4 regions of the Arthrobacter sp. LjRoot78 genome follow, and region 4 is predicted to be linked to each of the others. Evidence: riboswitches for the same ligand, from Rfam matches in the RefSeq annotation. Region 4 holds a riboswitch; each other region holds the start of a gene.

Region 1 (4,590 bases), 1.6 Mb from region 4:
CTGCGCAAGCCGCTGGACATAGCCGAGGGCCTCGTCGGAGCCGAAAGGCATGTCCTCTTCGGCCGCCCACCTGGCGGCAACATCCTCCAGAACGTTGCCCTCGCCCTCGGTCTCGTAACTGAGGAGTTCCGCGAGCGCCCGGACCATCGCAGCCGGTACGCCCAGGAGGGAATCGCTGGCCACGTCCACCATGGCGAGTTCATAGTCCGCCCCAGCCGCGTGCACGGCCGCTCCTGCCAGGTCGCCGAGCTGCTCAATCTCGAAATCGCTGATGTCCGGAATCCGCAGCGAGTCCGGAGCCGCGGGCCCGCCGCCCTCAAGTGCCCCCGCGCGCTTGAGCGCCTCATCGTGGGTGGAAACAAAGATTTCAGTGAAACCCATGGAAATCATCCTCATTCCGTCGGCGCTGCAATGGTCCCGTCGGGCACCTTCGCAGCTGCCCCGGACTTCCGGAATCAGCCTAACGCAGAAGGACGCGCAGGTCAGCGACGCCTCAGCGGACGGCGACGCGGATCCGGTTGCGCCACGGATCCTCGAAACGCAGCTCCGCTCCCGTGTGGTGGGACGCCGCACCGGCAACCCGCAAACGGTCGGCGAGCGCGCCGACGTCGTCCGTTCCCGGCACTTCGATCAGGACTTCGCCCAGGCCAAGGGTGTCCTTACGGGGCCCTGCGCCGCGGCTGTTCCAGACGTTCATTGCCATGTGATGGTGGTAGCCGCCGGCGGAGACGAACAGGGCCTGCCCGTGCCATCCGGCGGTTTTCTCGAAACCAAGGGTGCCCACGTAGAAGTCATGGGCCGACTGGACGTCGCCCACCTGAAGGTGGACGTGCCCGACGCCGGCATGCGCCTCACGCTGCCCGCTTACCGCTTCCTCGGTCAGGAATTCCTGCAGGAACCGCTGCGGCGGGAGGGCAAGGCTGTCCATGACCACATTGGTCCCCTCCCAGGACCAGTCGCTACGGGGACGGTCCCAGTACAGCTCGATGCCGTTGCCCTCGGGGTCGCTGAAGTAGAAAGCCTCGCTGACGAGGTGGTCGGCGCTCCCGGTGAACAGCCGCGGCTCATACCGGGCCGCTGAAGCCACCGTGGCAGCGAGCGCCGGCCTGTCCCCGAAGAGCAGGGCCGTGTGGAACAGTCCGGCTTCACCCCGGGCCGGAAGGTTGAGCCCGGGTGCGGGTGCGAGATGGACCAGGGGCGTTCCGCGCCGGCCAAGGTACACGCCGCCATCCTGCTCAGCCACGACCTCCAGCCCGAGCGCGCGCTGGTAGTAATCGGTCATCAGCTTCATGTCCCCCACCTTGAGCATCACCGTGCCCATGGCGAGATCCGCCGGCAGCAGGTCCTTGCTGGATTCTGTGGTCATGGCAACTCCAAACTCCCGAAACTCCGCCTCCGGTCCTCCGGTGACGCTTACATAGAGTTAAATTACTTGAACCTTCAATTTATTCCTGGTGGAGCTGCCGACCGCGAAGAATGATGTAGGTGAGGTTCCGCAGCGTTTCCGGATTGATCCTGGGGTCCTGTTCGCACAGTACGACGTCGGCGCTGGCACCCTCGGCGATACCGTCCGCTCCCAGCCACTTCCGGGCGCCCCACGACGCCGCGTCGAGCGCCGTCGCCGCCGGCAGGCCGGCGGTGTGGAGCGCATGGATCTCATCCACTATCCGGCCGTGGCCGATGACGCTGCCCGCGTCTGTCCCGGCGTAGATCGGCACGCCCGCCTCGAAAGCTTCCACAATCCGCTCGTTCCGCCGCTGCCACAAGGCGCGCATGTGTGCTGCGTAAACCGGAAACTTTGCTTCCGCCCGGGCCGCGATGTCCGGGAACGTCGCAATATTGATCAGCGTGGGAACAATCGGGACGCGTTGTTCCACGAAGCGGGGTATGTGCCGTGGCAGGAGTCCGGTGCCGTGTTCGATGCAGTCGATGCCGGCGTCGAGCATGTCATCCAGCGTCTCCTCGGCGAAACAGTGCGCCGTCACCCGGGCACCTTCATCGTGGGCGGCGCGGACAGCATCCCGGACCACGGCGGCGGGGAACGACGCCGAAAGGTCACCGGCGTCGCGGTCGATCCAGTCCCCCACGATCTTGACCCAGCCGTCACCCGCGAGCGCCTGCTTGCGCACCGCCTCGACCAGTCCGTCCGGCTCAACTTCGACGGCGAATCCCCGCAGATAGCGGCGGGTCCTGGCAATGTGGCGTCCCGCCCGGATGATCCGCGGCAGCTCCGGACGCTGCTGGATCCAGCGCGTGTCATGTACCGCTCCCGCGTCGCGGACCAGCAGCGTGCCGGCCATCAGGTCCGTGACGGCCTGCTCCTCGGCGATGGACTCGGACACATCGCCGTCAGGTCCAAGACCGATGTGACAGTGTGCGTCCACGAGGCCCGGAAGCACCCAGCCATCCAGCACCACATCCGGCGGACCCGCCGGCCGACTGAACGTCAGCCTGCCGTCCACGGCCCAGAGGCCGTCCCGTTCCTGGTCTGGAGCGGTCAGCACCGTTCCGGTGAATTCGATGATTCCACGCATGCCTCAAGCCTAGACCGCCGGTTCCGGTCGTTGGATGTGAACGTCGTGTGACGTGGACGCTGCCCGGGCCTGTGGTAGCTTCGTCTACGACCACACGGGTGCCCCTGCAGGGGCTGAGATCGGGCTGACGCGGCCTGCGACCGTTGAACCTGTCCGGGTAATGCCGGCGAAGGAAGTGAGTATTCCGTGAATACACCAGAAACACAGCTGTCCCGTGCCCAAAATGGATCCACCGCCGGCCAGGCGGGCACTCATGAAACGCAGTCCCTGAAGTCCCATTCACTGGCCTTCATCGCCGACGAAGCCACCGGGATCCGGGTGCCGGTGACCGAGATTGCCTTGGAGGACTCGCCGGGCGGCGCGGCAAACCCGCCGTTCCGGGTCTACCGGACAGCGGGGCCCGGCAGCGATCCCGTGGTGGGACTGGAACCGTTCAGGACCCGGTGGATTGAATCCAGGGCGGACACCGAGCCGTACAGCGGCAGGGAACGGAACCTCCTCGACGACGGGAAGTCGGCCGTGCGCCGAGGCGCTGCCTCCGCGGAGTGGAAGGGCGCGCAGCCGGTGCCCCGCCGCGCTGTCGCGGGACGGACCGTCACGCAGATGCATTACGCCAGGAAGGGCGTGGTGACTCCCGAAATGCAGTTCGTCGCACTGCGGGAAAACTGCGATGTTGAGCTGGTGCGCAGCGAAGTTGCCGCGGGCCGCGCCATCATCCCCAACAACATCAACCACCCGGAATCCGAGCCGATGATCATCGGCAAGGCCTTCCTTGTGAAGATCAACGCCAACATCGGCAACTCGGCTGTTACCAGCTCCATCGCCGAGGAGGTCGACAAGCTGCAGTGGGCCACCCAGTGGGGTGCCGACACGGTGATGGACCTTTCCACCGGAGACGACATCCACACCACCCGGGAATGGATCATCCGCAACTCGCCGGTGCCGATCGGCACCGTGCCCATCTACCAGGCCCTGGAGAAGGTCAACGGCGAGGCCAACAAACTGACCTGGGAAATTTTCCGCGACACGGTGATCGAACAGTGCGAGCAGGGTGTGGACTACATGACCATCCACGCCGGAGTCCTGCTGCGCTACGTTCCGCTGACGGCCAACCGCGTCACCGGCATCGTCTCCCGCGGCGGATCCATCATGGCAGGGTGGTGCCTGGCCCACCACCAGGAGAACTTCCTCTACACGCACTTCGACGAGCTGTGCGAGATCTTCGCCAAGTACGACGTTGCGTTCTCGCTCGGCGACGGGCTGCGGCCCGGCGCGACGGCGGACGCGAACGACGCCGCCCAGTTCGCCGAGCTGGATACTTTGGCTGAGCTGACGCAGCGTGCCTGGGAATTCGATGTCCAGGTGATGGTGGAAGGCCCGGGGCATGTGCCGTTCCACCTTGTCAGGGAAAACGTGGAGCGCCAGCAGGAACTCTGCAAGGGAGCTCCCTTCTACACCCTGGGGCCGCTAGTCACGGACATAGCTCCGGGCTATGACCACATCACCTCCGCCATCGGCGCCACGGAAATCGCCCGCTACGGCACGGCCATGCTCTGTTACGTCACACCCAAGGAACACCTGGGGCTGCCGAACAAGGACGACGTGAAGACCGGCGTGATCACCTACAAGATCGCCGCCCACGCCGCCGACCTCGCCAAGGGCCACCCGGGGGCACATGAACGTGACGACGCCCTGTCCAAGGCACGGTTCGAATTCCGGTGGCGGGACCAGTTTTCCCTGTCTCTGGACCCTGTCACGGCTGAAGCCTTCCATGACGAGACGCTGCCTGCGGAACCGGCGAAGACTGCGCATTTCTGCTCAATGTGCGGGCCCAAGTTCTGCTCCATGCGCATCAGCCAGGACATCCGGGACGAATACGGTTCAGCCGAAGCCCAGGCAGCGCTGGCCGAGATGGCGGCCGGAATGCGCGAGAAGAGCAACGAATTCCTGGCAGCCGGCGGCAAGGTCTACCTTCCGGAGCTGCAGCTTCCCCGCCAGGAACTCCCTGGCTCGCACAGTGCAGCGGCGGGCGAAGTCGCCGCTAAGACGCCTGCGA
Region 2 (4,590 bases), 1.7 Mb from region 4:
GCCGCCAGCCCCGTCGGTGCACTCTTCCTCGAACCTGGCGCCGTCACCTCCATGATTTTCCAGGCACCGGACCTGAGCGCCGTGGTCCGCCCGGCAGCCGCGCCTGCCGTGGCCAAGGAAAGCGAAGAAGAAGACACGGAGGACGAAGGCGAGGACGTCGACGCCGGCGGCTCGCGCCGCCGTCGCAGCCGCGGACGCCGTGGCCGCAGCCGCGTGACGGACCGGGAAGCTGCCAGCGAGACCGAGGCTGGCGAAGGCGCCGCCGGGGACGAGGACGCAGATGAGGAGTCCACCGTTACCGCGGACGACGGCGTCACCTCCCGCCGTCGTCGCCGCCGCCGCCGTGGCGACCAGGACCTCGAGCTCACGGGCGGGGGAGACGACGACCCGCCCAACACCGTGACCCGCGTCCGTGCGCCCCGGGCCATCAGCGAGGCGCCGGTCAACAACCGCGTCACGTCCGTCAAGGGCTCCACCCGGCTTGAGGCCAAGAAGCAGCGCCGCCGCGAATCACGCGACACCGGCCGCCGCCGTACCGTGATCACCGAGGCGGAGTTCCTGGCCCGCCGTGAATCCGTGGACCGCCAGATGATCGTCCGCCAGCGAGACGACAGAATCCAGATCGGCGTCCTGGAAGACGGCGTCCTGGCCGAGCACTTCGTTTCGAAGACCCAGCAGGACTCCCTGATCGGCAACGTATACCTGGGCAAGGTCCAGAACGTCCTGCCCTCGATGGAAGCCGCTTTCGTGGATATCGGACGCGGCCGCAACGCCGTACTGTACGCCGGCGAGGTCAACTGGGACGCCGTCAACCTCGAGGGCAAGCAGCGCCGGATCGAGAACGCGCTGAAGTCCGGCGACTCCGTACTGGTCCAGGTCACCAAGGACCCGGTCGGCCACAAGGGCGCCCGCCTCACGAGCCAGATCTCCCTGCCCGGCCGCTACCTCGTCTACGTTCCCGGCGGTTCCATGACCGGGATCTCCCGCAAGCTGCCCGACGTCGAGCGCAACCGCCTCAAGCGGATCCTCAAGGACCGCCTTCCGGAAGATGCCGGCGTGATTGTCCGCACGGCCGCCGAGGGCGCGTCCGAGGAAGAGCTGACGCACGACATCAACCGCCTGCGCGCCCAGTGGGAAGGCATCGAGGGCCAGGCCACGTCCACCAAAATCCTTGCGCCGGAGCTTCTCTACGGCGAACCGGACCTCACCATCAAGGTAGTCCGCGACGTCTTCAACGAGGACTTCTCCAAGCTGATCGTTTCCGGCGAGGAAGCCTGGGACACCATCGAGGCGTACGTCACCTATGTGGCCCCGGACCTGGTGGGCCGGCTCGAAAAGTGGACCAAGGACACGGACATCTTCGCGGCCTGGCGGATCGACGAGCAGATCCACAAAGCCCTGGACCGCAAGGTCTTCCTGCCTTCCGGCGGCTCCCTGGTGATCGACCGCACCGAAGCCATGACCGTGGTGGACGTCAACACCGGCAAGTTCACCGGCAGCGGCGGCAACCTTGAGGAAACCGTTACCAAGAACAACCTGGAAGCGGCCGAGGAAGTGGTGCGCCAGCTGCGGCTCCGCGACATCGGCGGCATCATCGTCATTGACTTCATCGACATGGTGCTCGAATCCAACCGCGACCTCGTGCTTCGCCGCATGGTGGAGTGCCTCGGACGCGACCGGACCAAGCACCAGGTTGCTGAAGTGACCTCGCTGGGCCTCGTGCAGATGACCCGCAAGCGCATGGGTACCGGGCTCCTGGAAGTCTTCGGCGAGCAGTGCGAGGCTTGCGCCGGCCGCGGCATTGTCACCCACGACGAGCCCGTGGAGCACCGCCGCGCCAACGTTGTGGCCGCCGAGCACCACGTGCCGCGGACGGAAGCCCAGCAGCCTCCCCGTACGGAGCGTAAGAGCCGCCGCCGGGGCAAGGGCGGCCAGCCGTCTTCCGAGGCTGCTCCGCTGACGCCGGCTCCGGTGCACCACGAGCCCACGGACGCCGAGCGCCATGCCAAGGCTGAAGCGACACGCGTGGCGTTGGCCAACATCGCAGCGGCAGCGCATGCTGCCCACCTGCACGATGCCGAGGCAGGCCATGCAGCACCTGCGGCCGCGGCCGCGGCAGCACAGGCAGTGGGCCAGGCACTGGCGGCCCAGGCACAGGGCGCCCAGGCCCCGGCCGGGCAGGTACTTTCCGGGCAAGCGGGGACGCCGGCCAAGTCGGGTCCGACGCAGGCCACCCCGTCTGCACCCGCTACGGCCCGGCCCGCTAAGGTGTCGGAAGCCGAGGTGGCTGCTGCAGGGCGGCCGGCGGCCGTCCTGACGTTCGGCGGCGAAAAAGTGGCTCTGCCGTTCGTTGAGCATGCCGGGGAAGCTCCTGCCTCCGGAGCGGCCCTGACCCTTGACCGCCTGGCTGAGGCATTCGCCCACCTTGGCGAACCTGCCGCGGCTGAGGCGCCGGCATCACCGGTTGAACCGCAGGCACCGGCGGCCCAGGTGCAGGCGGCCAAAACGCCGGCGGCGCAGGTACAGGCGGCGCAGGCTCCTGAAGCCGACTACACCGACCACACTGCGGTGCAGGGCCGGGCCCGCCGTCCCCGCCGCAACCGGAGCGCGAGCCGTGCCCAGGGCGCAGCGAACGAGACGTCCGTGGAGCACCACGAGACTGCCCCGGTCGCCGCATCAGGGCACACCCACGAAGCTAAGGCACCTGAGCCGGCAAAGAAGGACGCGCCCGCCAAAGCGCCGGCCAACGAGCCGATCATCCTTGGCGTGGGGGTCCCGGCTTCGGAGCTCTGATCCGGCAGGCTCTGATCCGGCCAGCTGACACCGCGGGTGCGGCCCGGAACAGGCGTAGCAATACGCCGGTTTCGGGCCGTACCCGCGAGTTCGTTGCAGGGAAAAGCTAGGCTAGGGGACTGACACGGGGTGCCGCGCACAGGGCCGGCTGAGATCCAGACCCGTTGAACCTGTCCGGTTAGCACCGGCGAAGGGATGTCTCCTTTGGCTTCATCATTCCTGCCCACCCCTGCCAACGCCGCAGCGCCCGCACCAGGAGGCAGCGCCCCCTTGCGCAGTACCCCGAGGGTGCTGGCCATCGCCGGCTCCGACCCGTCCGGCGGGGCGGGGATCCAGGCGGACCTCAAGAGCATTGCCGCTAACGGGGGATACGGCATGGCTGCCATTACTGCCCTGACGGCACAGAACACCCACGGCGTCCGGGCGGTCCACGTTCCGCCGGCCGGCTTCCTGACTGCGCAGCTCGAGGCCATTAGCGATGACATCAGCATCGATGCCGTCAAAATCGGCATGCTGGGCGACTCTGCGGTGATTGCCGCCGTCCGCAGCTGGCTTGGGAAAGCCCGTCCCGCCGTCGTGGTTCTCGACCCCGTGATGGTCGCCACCAGCGGGGACCGGCTCCTGCAGAAGGCTGCCGAGGAGGAACTGCGCGAACTGCTGCCCCTGGCCGACCTCATCACGCCGAACCTGGCCGAACTGGCGATGCTGCTCCGCGAACCCCTGGCGAACGACTGGGAAGCGGCACTCGCCCAGGGCAAACGCCTCGCTGCGCAGGCCGGCACCACCGTCCTTGTCAAGGGCGGACACCTCGAGGGCGGCGCGTGCCCCGACGCCCTCGTCAACACCGAAGGGCTGCTCGCCCAGGACGTTGTGGTGGTCCCGGGCGCGCGGATCGACACCAGGAACAGCCACGGCACCGGCTGTTCCCTGTCATCGGGCATGGCCACCGCGCAGGCAAGGCTGGGGGATTGGGAGGCATCCCTGCGGGCAGTGAAGCCGTGGCTGCAGGGAGCGCTCCGGGAAGCCGAAGCACTGGAGGTGGGAACGGGCAACGGCCCGGTACACCATTTCCACCATCTGGCCCCGAAGGGCCAGGATGCGCTGGCTGCAGGAGAGTTCGCAGAGGCGCTCCGGCAGGACGCCGGGCCGGACCTGGACGACATCTACGGGCTGGACTTCATCCGCGGCCTGGCCGACGGCTCCCTTACCGAGCAGCACTTCGCGTATTACCTTGCCCAGGACGCCATCTACCTGAACGGCTATTCCAGGGTCTTGTCCCGTGCCGCCGCTATTGCCCCCACCGAGGCCGAGCAGCTCTTCTGGGCACGGTCGGCACAGCAATGCTTGGAAGTCGAGTCCGAACTGCACAGGACGTGGCTCAGCACCCGGAACGTGGACGCCGCCTTGGGACCGGTCACCAAGTCCTACGTGGACCACCTGCTGGCCTCATCTGTTTCCGGAAGCTACGGAGTGCTCGTGGCCGCCGTGCTGCCGTGCTTCTGGCTGTACGCCGAGGTGGGTGCCACCTTGCACGGTCAGTTCCAGGCGGCCGGGTCGCCGTCGGGCCATCCCTACGCCGACTGGCTTCGCACGTACGCGGACGAAGAATTCGCCGCCGCCACCAGGGAAGCGGTGCGAATCACCGACGACGCCGCACAGGCCGCCTCCGAAGTGGAACGGCAGGCCATGCGGCTGGCCTTCCGGCAGTCGTGCCGCTACGAGGTGGATTTTTTCGACGCGCCGCGCGTGCATGCTGAACCGCAAAGTGTTCCAGAGCCGGTAAGGTAGTGGGGCACG
Region 3 (4,590 bases), 1.2 Mb from region 4:
GGTCGTCATTCGTGTAGGCGAACACCTTGAACCCGCGGTTGACCAGTTGCTCTGTGGCATCCACGAGTTCCACGGCGTCCGGCAGGAGGGTGTGCTCGTCGGCAATCACTTCAAGCTTCACCCAGTCCGTTTCCAGCGCTTCCCGCGCCAGTTCCGCCGTCATGACGGCGTCCCGTGCGGTGAAGCAGCCGGCCGTATTGGGCAGGACCCTGATGGTGTGGTCCACCAGGAGCTGGAACAGCGAACCTGTTTCCGCCGGGGAATAGCGGCGCATGGCCACGGTGGTCAGCTCCGTGCCCGAGGCGATCAGCGCCGCCCCCAGACCGTCCAGGCTGGGCGCGCCGCCGGTTCCCATAATCAGCCGCGATCCCAGGTGGACACCGTCCACGATGAAGGGGTCCGCCGCCGCGTGCCGTGCCGTCCCTGCCACGCCGGCAACCGTAGTTCCTGCCATGATGCTCAACCTCCCTGTACCGCGGTAACGAGTTCGACGTCGTCGCCCTCGGCGAGCGCCGTGACGAACCACTGGCTGCGCGGCACCACCTCGGAATTCCGGGCCACTGCGACGCCCAGCTTCCGGCCGTCGGCGGCCTGCCCGTTGGGGGCGAGGTTCCTGCCAGTGACCTGGCTGATGAGGGTGGTGACAGACGCTCCGTCGTCCACCGCATGGACGGTGCCGTTCAGTGTGATGTTCATGCTGTTTCCTTGTTCGGGTCAATTGTGACGATGTTCGGTGGCGTTGCCGGTGTTGCCGGCGTTGGCGAAAGGCCGGAAAACCGGTCGGGCCGGAAAGGCGCCCAGCGGACGTCGGCGGTGCCGTCCATGAGCTCCCTGCAGATGGACGCTGCCGCAGGAGTGAGCAGGACGCCGTGCCGGAAGAATCCGGTGGCAATGATCAGCCCTTCGACGTCCTTGCCGGTTCCCGCAGCGGCTACGCGCCCCAGCAGCGGCGCGTTGTCCGGCGTTCCCGGACGCGCCCTTGCCGTGGCTTCCAGGAGTTCCAGTTCGGCGACGGCCGGAACCAGCACTTGCGCGTCACGGAGCAGCTGGTAGACGCCGCCGGCTGAAACGGCTGAACGGACCGGCGTTGCGTGTCCGGCTCCAAGGTCCGCAGCGTCTGCCCCCGGGAGGGCGTCTTCACGCTGCGTGGCCCCGATCACCACGGTTCCGTCCTGCCGGGGCACGATGTAGACGGGAACCCCATGGACCATGCCGCGGACGGTGGATGTCAGCAGCGGCCGCAGGTAGGCGGGGACCCGCAGCCGCAGGATGTCCCCGTACACCGGGCGGAGGGGCAGCTTCAGTCCCGCGGGCAGCCCGCCGAGGGACGCAGACTCCAGCCCGTTGGCAATAATCGTCTCCGCTGCGTGCACTGCACCTCCCCCGGCCAGGCTGACGCCGCTGACCCGCCCGTCCTCCCACAGCAGGCCGGCCGCCCGCCGGCGCACGGCGGAACCTGCCAGCGACTCCGCGATGAGGGCGAGGAGCTTTCGGGGATCCACCTGGTGGTCCGCCGGGATGTCGAAGGCACAGGAGATCCCGGGACTCAGCAACGGCTCCCGTGCCCGCGCTTCCCTGACGGTCAGCGGTTCCACGGTGAGGCCGCTCGACAGCTGGACGCCGCGCAGGTCGGCGAGCGCGCGGCGGTCGGCGGCGTCGGCCCCCACGGCGAGGGTCGACGTCGTGAGGTAGCCGGTGTCCCGGCCGCCGCTGCCGGATTCCCCGGGAACCCCCTCGGTTTCAAGGCTCGCCGCAAACGCGGGCCACAGCCCGGAGGAGTGAAGCATGAGCTCCAGGAGGTCCTCCTCCTGGTAATGGAGTTCGCTGACCGGTGCCAGCATGCCGGCGGCGGCCCAGCTCGCTCCCGTACCGGGCGCGTCATCGATGAGCACCACGGACCGGCCCGACTGCCGGGCCTCCCAGGCGATGCCATGGCCGATGATTCCGCCGCCAACCACGGCGACGTCGGCGCTGATGTCGCGGCTGCGCGCGGCGGGGCTGCCTGCTGGGGTATGCGGGGCCATAGTCATCCTTCCCTACGCCGGTACTAACCGGATCAGGTCAAGCGGTCGGCTCTGACGCCCTCTCAGCCCTGCAGCTTTGTGACAGCTGCTGCGGGCTCCCGCGGTACTCCCCCAGTTTAGGGGAACTAGGCTGGTGCCATGACCGAGCAAGCTCTCCTCACCGATGCCCGCCTGTACCTCTGCACTGACGCCCGCACGGACCGCGGCGATTTCGAAGACTTCGTGGATGCCGCCTACGCCGGTGGCGTCGACATCATCCAGCTCCGCGACAAGAACCTGGAGGCGGCCGAAGAGCTCGAACTTCTTGCTGTGCTGGAGTCCGCTGCGCGCCGCCACGGGCGCCTGTGGTCGGTCAACGACCGCGCGGACATCGCCTCGCTTTCCGGCGCGCCCGTGCTCCACATCGGACAGAAGGATCTTCCGCTGGCGGCGGCCCGGAAGTTCCTCGGCAACGAAGCCCTCATCGGCCTGTCAACGCACAGCACCGGGCAGATCGACGCCGCCAGGGCCGCATCCCGCGGTACCGGAGGACTGGACTACTTCTGCGTGGGGCCGGTCTGGGCCACCCCCACGAAGCCGGGGCGGGCCGCCGTCGGCCTCGACCTGCTCCGCTACGCGGCAAGCGCCGCCGGCAAAGAAGCGGCCGCCGGGACGACGGTTCCGTGGTTCGCCATCGGCGGCATTGACCTGGGCAACGTTGAGCAGGTGGTGGCTGCAGGGGCGCAGCGGATTGTGGTGGTCCGCGCCATCACCGAGGCGGACGATCCCGCCGCGGCCGCGCGGTCACTGCTCGAAGCGCTCGACACCGGCGCATCCTGACTATCCGGTCAGTCCGAGCTGCGTCATCCGCTTGGAGTGGTTTTCCGCCAGCCCGGCGATCAGGCCGCTGACCAGGTCTTTCGCCTCGGCGGTGTCCTCGCCGCCGATCAGGCTTCCCAGGAACGCATGCTCATAGCTGACGCGCTGCGCCTGGGTCAGGGCTTCGCCCAGCAGCCGCCTGCCCCACAGCGCCAGCCTGGAGGCGAGCCTGGGATCATCGGCGAGGGCACCCTTGAGCCGGTCGCGGAGAACCTCCGTCGTTTCATCGGAGGCCTGGATCTGTTCGATGAGTTCCCGCGTTTCGGCGTCGACGTATTGTGAGATGGCCCGGTAGAAGTCGGCAGAGACCGTGTCGATGACGTAGGCCTTCATCAGCGATTCGTACCAGTCGGCCGGGCGTGTCCGCGAATGGAAGTAGTCCACGGCTGGCTGGAAAGGCAACATGGCGTCCTCGGCGTCGATCCCCCTGGCCTCGAGCCGGGCGCTCACCAGTTCGTAGTGCCGGAACTCCACTACGGCTATCCTGCCGAGCACCGCCCGGTCGTGGAGGGTGGGTGAATACCGTGCGTCGGCGGCAAACCGCTCAAAGGCCGAAAGCTCGCCGTAGGCCATCATTCCGAACAGGTCCGCGACGAAGCGGTTGTAGCGAGCAGTGTCAGCCGGGGTTGAGCTCATCGTCCAAGACTAATGGCGGAAATGGAGCTAACCTGACTTTCGTGTCCCATCATCGCCTGACTCCAAGTGTCCACGAACAGACCAACCGGTTGGCCGACGCGTTGAACGCGCTCCGTACGGAGTTGGAGCTGCCGGGGCCGTTTCCTGATGATGTCCTTCAGGATGCGCTGGCGGCCATTGCGGAACACAAGATGCCGGACCTGGACCTCACGGATGTGGGCTTTGTGACCATAGATCCGGCGTCGTCCACGGACCTGGACCAGGCCCTGTTCATCGAGCGGTCAGGCGACGGGTACAAGGTTTTCTACGCCATCGCCGATGTGCCGTCCTTTGTGGCACCCGGCGGGGCGCTGGACGCCGAAACACGCCGCCGGGGGCAGACGTTCTACGCCCCGGACGGCCGGATTCCGCTTCACCCGGAAGTCATCAGCGAACAGGCGGGCAGCCTGCTGGCCGGACAAATGTGCTCCGCTTTCGTCTGGGAGTTCAGCCTGGACGCGGGGGCCCGCGTGCAGTCAGTGCTGGTGCGCCGTGCCAAAATCCGGAGCCGTGCCAAGCTCAGCTACAAGGGCGTCCAGGCCGAACTCGATGCCGGCACTGCCGCCCCCGTCCTGCAGCTGCTCAAGGAAGTGGGGCTCAAGCGGGTGGAACTGGAGAGGCTGCGCGGCGGAGCCAGCCTGAACATGCCGGAACAGGACATTGAACAGCTGCCCGACGGCGGCTACCGCATTGTCGCTGCTCCGTCCCTTCCGGTGGAGGACTGGAACGCCCAGATCTCCCTCATGACCGGCATGGCTGCGGCGGACCTGATGCTGGAAGGCAAAGTGGGGATCCTGCGGACCATGCCTTCGCCCGACGAACGCTCGCTCCTGCACTTCAAACGGCAGACGAACGCGCTCGGAAAGCCCTGGGACGGCCGGGCGAGCTACGGGGAGTACCTGCGCTCCCTTGATCCCACGGACCCCAGGCAGCTGGCCATCCTGCATTCCGCCGGCATGTTGTTCCGGGGCGCCGGCTATACGCCCTTTGACGGCACAGTGCCGAAGGACGCCATCCAGTCGGCAATCGGAGC
Region 4 (4,590 bases):
CGATCCTGGCCCTGCTGTTCTTCATACCCGCCATGAACCTGGCCGGAATCCCGCCGTTCTCCGGCTTCCTGGGCAAGCTCGGGCTGCTGCAGGCCGGCGTGCAGCTCGGCACCCCGCTGGCCTACGCCCTGGTGGTCGGAGGCGTCGTGACCAGCCTGCTGACGCTCCTTGCCGTCGCCCGCGTGTGGAACCGCGCATTCTGGCGCAAGCCCGAGGACGCAGAGAACCCCGACCCCGTGCTGCTGGCGGCCCCCGAGGACTCCGACACCGGCGACCGGGCGGGCAAACGCAACGTCACGCTCCTGCCGCGGACCATGGTGGGATCAACCCTGGGGCTCGTTGCCTTCGGCGTGGCGCTCACCGTCTTCGCCGGGCCGCTCTTCAGGGTGGCGGACCAGTCGGCCGTGGACATGCTGGACAGGTCCTCCTACATCCAGGCGGTGCTGGGCGAAAACGCTCCCGTGCCCCCGATCGCGCAGCCTGAACCTGCGGTCCCGCAGCCGGAAGGCCCGCAGCCGGAGGGCCAGAAATGAACCGCCGACGGATCTCTATCCGGCAGGAACTGCCCCTCCTCGTCTGGCTCGTGTTTGTCTGGTGTGCGCTGTGGCAGGACTTCAGCCCCGGAAACCTCCTGTTCGGCGCCCTCATCGCCGTGGTGGTGGCGCGGTTGTTCTACCTGCCCCCGGTGGAACTGGGCGGCCGGTTCAGCATTGTGCGTGCCGTCCCGTTTGCCATCGTCTTCCTTGGCAAGGTGGTGGCCGCCAGCTGCCAGGTGCTGTACCTGGCAGTGGCCCGCGGCCCCAAGGTGACCAACGCCGTCGTCGCCGTCCAGCTCCGCAGCCATTCGGACCTGATGGTCACTGCCACCGGCCACGTCATCTCGCTGATTCCCGGCTCACTGGTGGTGGAGGTGGACCGCTCCACGTCCACGCTCTACATCCACGGGCTGAACGTGCGGAGCGGGGAGGACATCGTGAGCCTGCGCAAGGAAGTCCGGGATGCCGAGGCAGCACTGATCAGGATCATGGGCACGCGTGAAGAACTGGCCGCACTGAAACAGGAGGTGGGCGCATGATGGAAGTCGTCCTGACCGTAACGGCCGTGATCCTGTCACTGGCGGCAGCGGGCGCCATTGTCCGGATCGCCATCGGCCCGTCGCTGTTGGACCGGGTGCTGGCCTCGGACGTGCTGCTGGCCATCATCGGGGCCACGCTCTGCATCGACATGGCCGTGAACCGGCACCTGAACAACCTGATGCTGCTGGTGGCGCTGTCCATCATCGGGTTCATCGGGTCCGTCACGGTGGCGCGCTTCGTGGCCGACCGGCGGGAGCACCCCAATGAATCCTGAACCATCCGCCGTCGACACCATCATTGACGCAGTCTCGGCCGTTTTTATGGTGGTGGGCGCCGTGATGTCCCTCGGCGCGGCCATTGGCCTGTTGCGCTTCCCCGACCTGATGAGCAGGATGCACGCCGCCACCAAGCCGCAGGTGCTGGGCCTATTCCTGCTGCTGGCTTCGGTTGGCCTGCAGCTGCGGACCTGGTGGGTGTGGCCCGTGCTGTTCGTGGCGTGGATCTTCCAGGTCCTCACCGTTCCCGTGTCCGCGCACATGGTGGGCCGGGCCGGCTACCGCACCAAGCACCTGCACAGGGAGCTGCTGACGACGGACGAGCTGGAGGCCGTGGTGCAGAAGGCAGCGGACAAGAAAACCGCCGATAGGCAGGACCCGGGCAGGCAGGACTCAGGCAGGCAGGACCCGGACAAACGCGCAGCGCACGACGACGGTCCCGCCGATGACGGCGCCCCAGCCTAGGGGGACCCCGTAGGAAGGTTGGGGCCTAGACGATGTCCTGGCTCTTGGCGAAGCGGGTGATGGCACGCTGCGTGCCCCGGTTGGCCAGGACCTGGATGATGGCGCTGACAGCCGCGGAGATCAGCGCAAAGGTCAGGGCGCTGCGCAGGGTGGTGGGGACGTCGTTCTTGTCGCCCTTGGGGGGCTTGCGGCCGGTGACCTTTTCCCAGACGACGTCAACGGCCTTCGTGCCGGCGAATCCGGCCAGCAGGCTCACTCCGGTTCCAAGCAGCTTGATGAAAAAACTCATTCCAGTACCCCTTACAGGTGGGAGACGGCGGAAACAGGGCTTCCCCTAGCCTAGCCGCATCAGCCCGCCCCCATCACCGCGCATTGTGACAGTCGGCCCCGGGATTTCGCGGGCCTGCGGGTGTAAACTGAGCCACGCCCATAAGGGCGAATTAATACGACAGGGGAGCGTCGCCGTCGGGGTCACTGGAGCAGTCCAGGAACCGGAGGCGGGCGCTGAGAGTGCGGGCAGCCGCAGACCCTCGAACCTGATCCGGTTAGTACCGGCGCAAGGGAGTCGAGTTCTCAGAGTGTCCGGCAGCAGGCGGCGGAAGCCGCGGCCCTGGCCGGGAAACACTCTCCCCTCCTGTACCTCAGGAGGACGACATGACTGATATTTCTGCAAAGCAGGCGTTGCCGCACAGCAAGTACACCTGGCGCGTGGTGGACATTGTGGTGGCTGCGTTGATCGCAGTGGCCGGCGGCGTCATTTTCTGGGCCTGGTCCCAGGGGGCCGCCGCCGTTTCGCCGGCCATGAACGCCGTTTACCCGCCCCTGACCGGCCTCATCGCCGGCGGCTGGATGATTCCCGCCGTCCTGGGCATGCTGATCATCCGCAAGCCCGGAGCCGCCCTGTTCTGTGAAACGGTGGCTGCCACCGGCGAGCTGATCATGGGCTCGCAGTACGGCGCCTCGGTGCTGTTCTCCGGCTTCGTGCAGGGGCTCGGCGCCGAAATCATCTTCGCGGTGTTCGTTTACAAGAAGTTCAACCTGCCCGTTTCGTTGCTGGCCGGTGCCGGTGCAGGCCTCTTCTGCGGCCTGAACGACTCGTTCGCTCCGTGGGGCTGGAACATCGCCTACGCTGCCGGCGACAAGCTCGCTTACATCATTTTCACCGCCATTTCCGGCGCCATCATTGCCGGTGCGCTGTCCTGGGTCGCCACCCGCGGCCTGGCCCGGACCGGTGTGCTCAGCTCCTTTGCCTCCCGCAAGGCAGCAACGGAGCCCGTCTTCTCCTGACGAACGCACCCCGCTCATGACATCTTCGGACAACGTCCGCCCGGCAGCGGTCACGGCACGCGGCTGGGGCTGGCGGCACGCCGGCCGGTCCCGGCCCGCCGTCCGCGGCCTGGACCTGGACATTCAGCCGGGCGAACGCGTGCTGCTGCTGGGCCCCTCCGGCGCCGGCAAATCGACGCTGCTGCACGCCCTCGCCGGCGTGCTCGGCGACAGCGACGCCGGCGCCCACCACGAGGGCGTGCCGGACGCCGACGACTCAGACGAGACGGGCACCCTCCTGATCGACGGCGCCCCGCCGCGTGCACAGCGCGGCCGCGCCGGCCTGATGCAGCAGGACCCCGAGACGCAGGTGGTCCTTTCCCGCGTGGGGGACGACGTCGCCTTCGGCGCCGAGAACCTTGCCGTGCCTCGTGCGGACATCTGGACACGCGTGGGAGAAGCGCTCGACGACGTCGGGCTGGCCCGCCTGCCGCTGGACCACCCGACGTCGGCCCTTTCCGGCGGACAGAAGCAGCGCCTGGCGCTCGCCGGCATCCTTGCCATGCGCCCGGGACTGCTGCTCCTCGACGAGCCCACCGCCAACCTTGACCCCGCAGGGGTCCTGGAGGTCCGGGACGCCGTGGGCCGGTGCTTGGACAAGACCGGGGCAACGCTGGTGGTGGTGGAACACCGGGTGGGCGTGTGGAAAGACCTGGTGGACCGGATCGTGGTGCTGCAGCCGGGTTCGGCCACGGATTCCGCAGTGCTCCTGGACGGGCCGCCGGACCAGGTCCTGGCAGAAGCCCGGGACATGCTCGTTGCCGCCGGCGTCTGGGTGCCCGGGTACGTGCCCGCCACCCGGGCACGGTCCGGTGCCGCACTGGTGGGTGCCGCGGGAGCGCACGGTGCGGGAGTGAACGGCGCGGGAGTGCCGGCGGCCGCGGGTGTGCCCGGTAACGGGAACCTCCTGCTGGCCGCGGAGCGCCTAGCCGTTTCCCGCGAACGTCCACGCCGGCGCCGGTTCAAGGCGGTTCCGCCGGTACCGGTGCAATCCGGCATTACGGCGCAGGTCCGGGCCGGGCAGGCGCTGACCATCACGGGCCCGAACGGATCCGGCAAGTCCACGTTTGCCCTGACCCTCGCCGGGCTGTTGCGCCCGGTGGCCGGCAACGTTTCCGCCACGGTGGACCTCAGCGAAGGCGCCGGCATTGACCCGTACAAGTGGAAGGCGGAGCAGCTGATCGCGCGGATCGGTACCGTGTTCCAGGAACCGGAGCATCAGTTCGTCACCGGCCGGGTGCTGGACGAGCTGATGTTCGGTCCGCGGCATCTTGGCCATGGCGAGGAACGCGTGGATGAACTCCTGGAGCGCCTCCGGCTGACCAAGCTCGTGGACGCGAACCCCTACACTCTCTCGGGTGGCGAGAAGCGCAGGCTGTCCGTGGCCACCGTGCTGGCCGCCCATCCCCGGGTGCTGATCCTGGACGAGCCCACCTTCGGCCAGGACG

What was found. Region 4 has a riboswitch for thiamine pyrophosphate ahead of ACSQ1X_RS20020 (ECF transporter S component). Riboswitches for the same ligand answer to the same signal wherever they lie in the genome.
Region 1: it holds a riboswitch for thiamine pyrophosphate, as region 4 does, so the genes downstream of both, thiC (phosphomethylpyrimidine synthase ThiC) here and ACSQ1X_RS20020 (ECF transporter S component) in region 4, are expected to answer to the same signal.
Region 2: it holds a riboswitch for thiamine pyrophosphate, as region 4 does, so the genes downstream of both, ACSQ1X_RS12130 (bifunctional hydroxymethylpyrimidine kinase/phosphomethylpyrimidine kinase) here and ACSQ1X_RS20020 (ECF transporter S component) in region 4, are expected to answer to the same signal.
Region 3: it holds a riboswitch for thiamine pyrophosphate, as region 4 does, so the genes downstream of both, thiO (glycine oxidase ThiO) here and ACSQ1X_RS20020 (ECF transporter S component) in region 4, are expected to answer to the same signal.

The regions. Positions count from the first base shown of each region.
Region 1 is NZ_CAXUTG020000001.1:2,714,775-2,719,364, forward strand. Features, by position in the region: gene ACSQ1X_RS12650 (hypothetical protein) at 1-381, opposite strand, end outside; gene ACSQ1X_RS12655 (VOC family protein) at 494-1,366, opposite strand; gene ACSQ1X_RS12660 (amidohydrolase family protein) at 1,446-2,534, opposite strand; TPP riboswitch at 2,619-2,726, shown strand; gene thiC (phosphomethylpyrimidine synthase ThiC) at 2,721-4,590, shown strand, end outside; gene ACSQ1X_RS12670 (alpha/beta fold hydrolase) at 4,576-4,590, opposite strand, start outside.
Region 2 is NZ_CAXUTG020000001.1:2,610,980-2,615,569, reverse strand. Features, by position in the region: gene ACSQ1X_RS12135 (Rne/Rng family ribonuclease) at 1-2,793, shown strand, start outside; TPP riboswitch at 2,909-3,006, shown strand; gene ACSQ1X_RS12130 (bifunctional hydroxymethylpyrimidine kinase/phosphomethylpyrimidine kinase) at 2,989-4,581, shown strand.
Region 3 is NZ_CAXUTG020000001.1:3,052,426-3,057,015, forward strand. Features, by position in the region: gene ACSQ1X_RS14145 (thiazole synthase) at 1-454, opposite strand, end outside; gene thiS (sulfur carrier protein ThiS) at 460-696, opposite strand; gene thiO (glycine oxidase ThiO) at 693-2,024, opposite strand; TPP riboswitch at 2,017-2,136, opposite strand; gene thiE (thiamine phosphate synthase) at 2,163-2,843, shown strand; gene ACSQ1X_RS14165 (ferritin-like domain-containing protein) at 2,844-3,518, opposite strand; gene ACSQ1X_RS14170 (RNB domain-containing ribonuclease) at 3,560-4,590, shown strand, end outside.
Region 4 is NZ_CAXUTG020000001.1:4,298,827-4,303,416, reverse strand. Features, by position in the region: gene ACSQ1X_RS20045 (Na+/H+ antiporter subunit D) at 1-533, shown strand, start outside; gene ACSQ1X_RS20040 (Na+/H+ antiporter subunit E) at 530-1,075, shown strand; gene ACSQ1X_RS20035 (monovalent cation/H+ antiporter complex subunit F) at 1,072-1,350, shown strand; gene mnhG (monovalent cation/H(+) antiporter subunit G) at 1,340-1,816, shown strand; gene ACSQ1X_RS20025 (DUF4235 domain-containing protein) at 1,842-2,105, opposite strand; TPP riboswitch at 2,257-2,397, shown strand; gene ACSQ1X_RS20020 (ECF transporter S component) at 2,471-3,103, shown strand; gene ACSQ1X_RS20015 (ABC transporter ATP-binding protein) at 3,120-4,590, shown strand, end outside.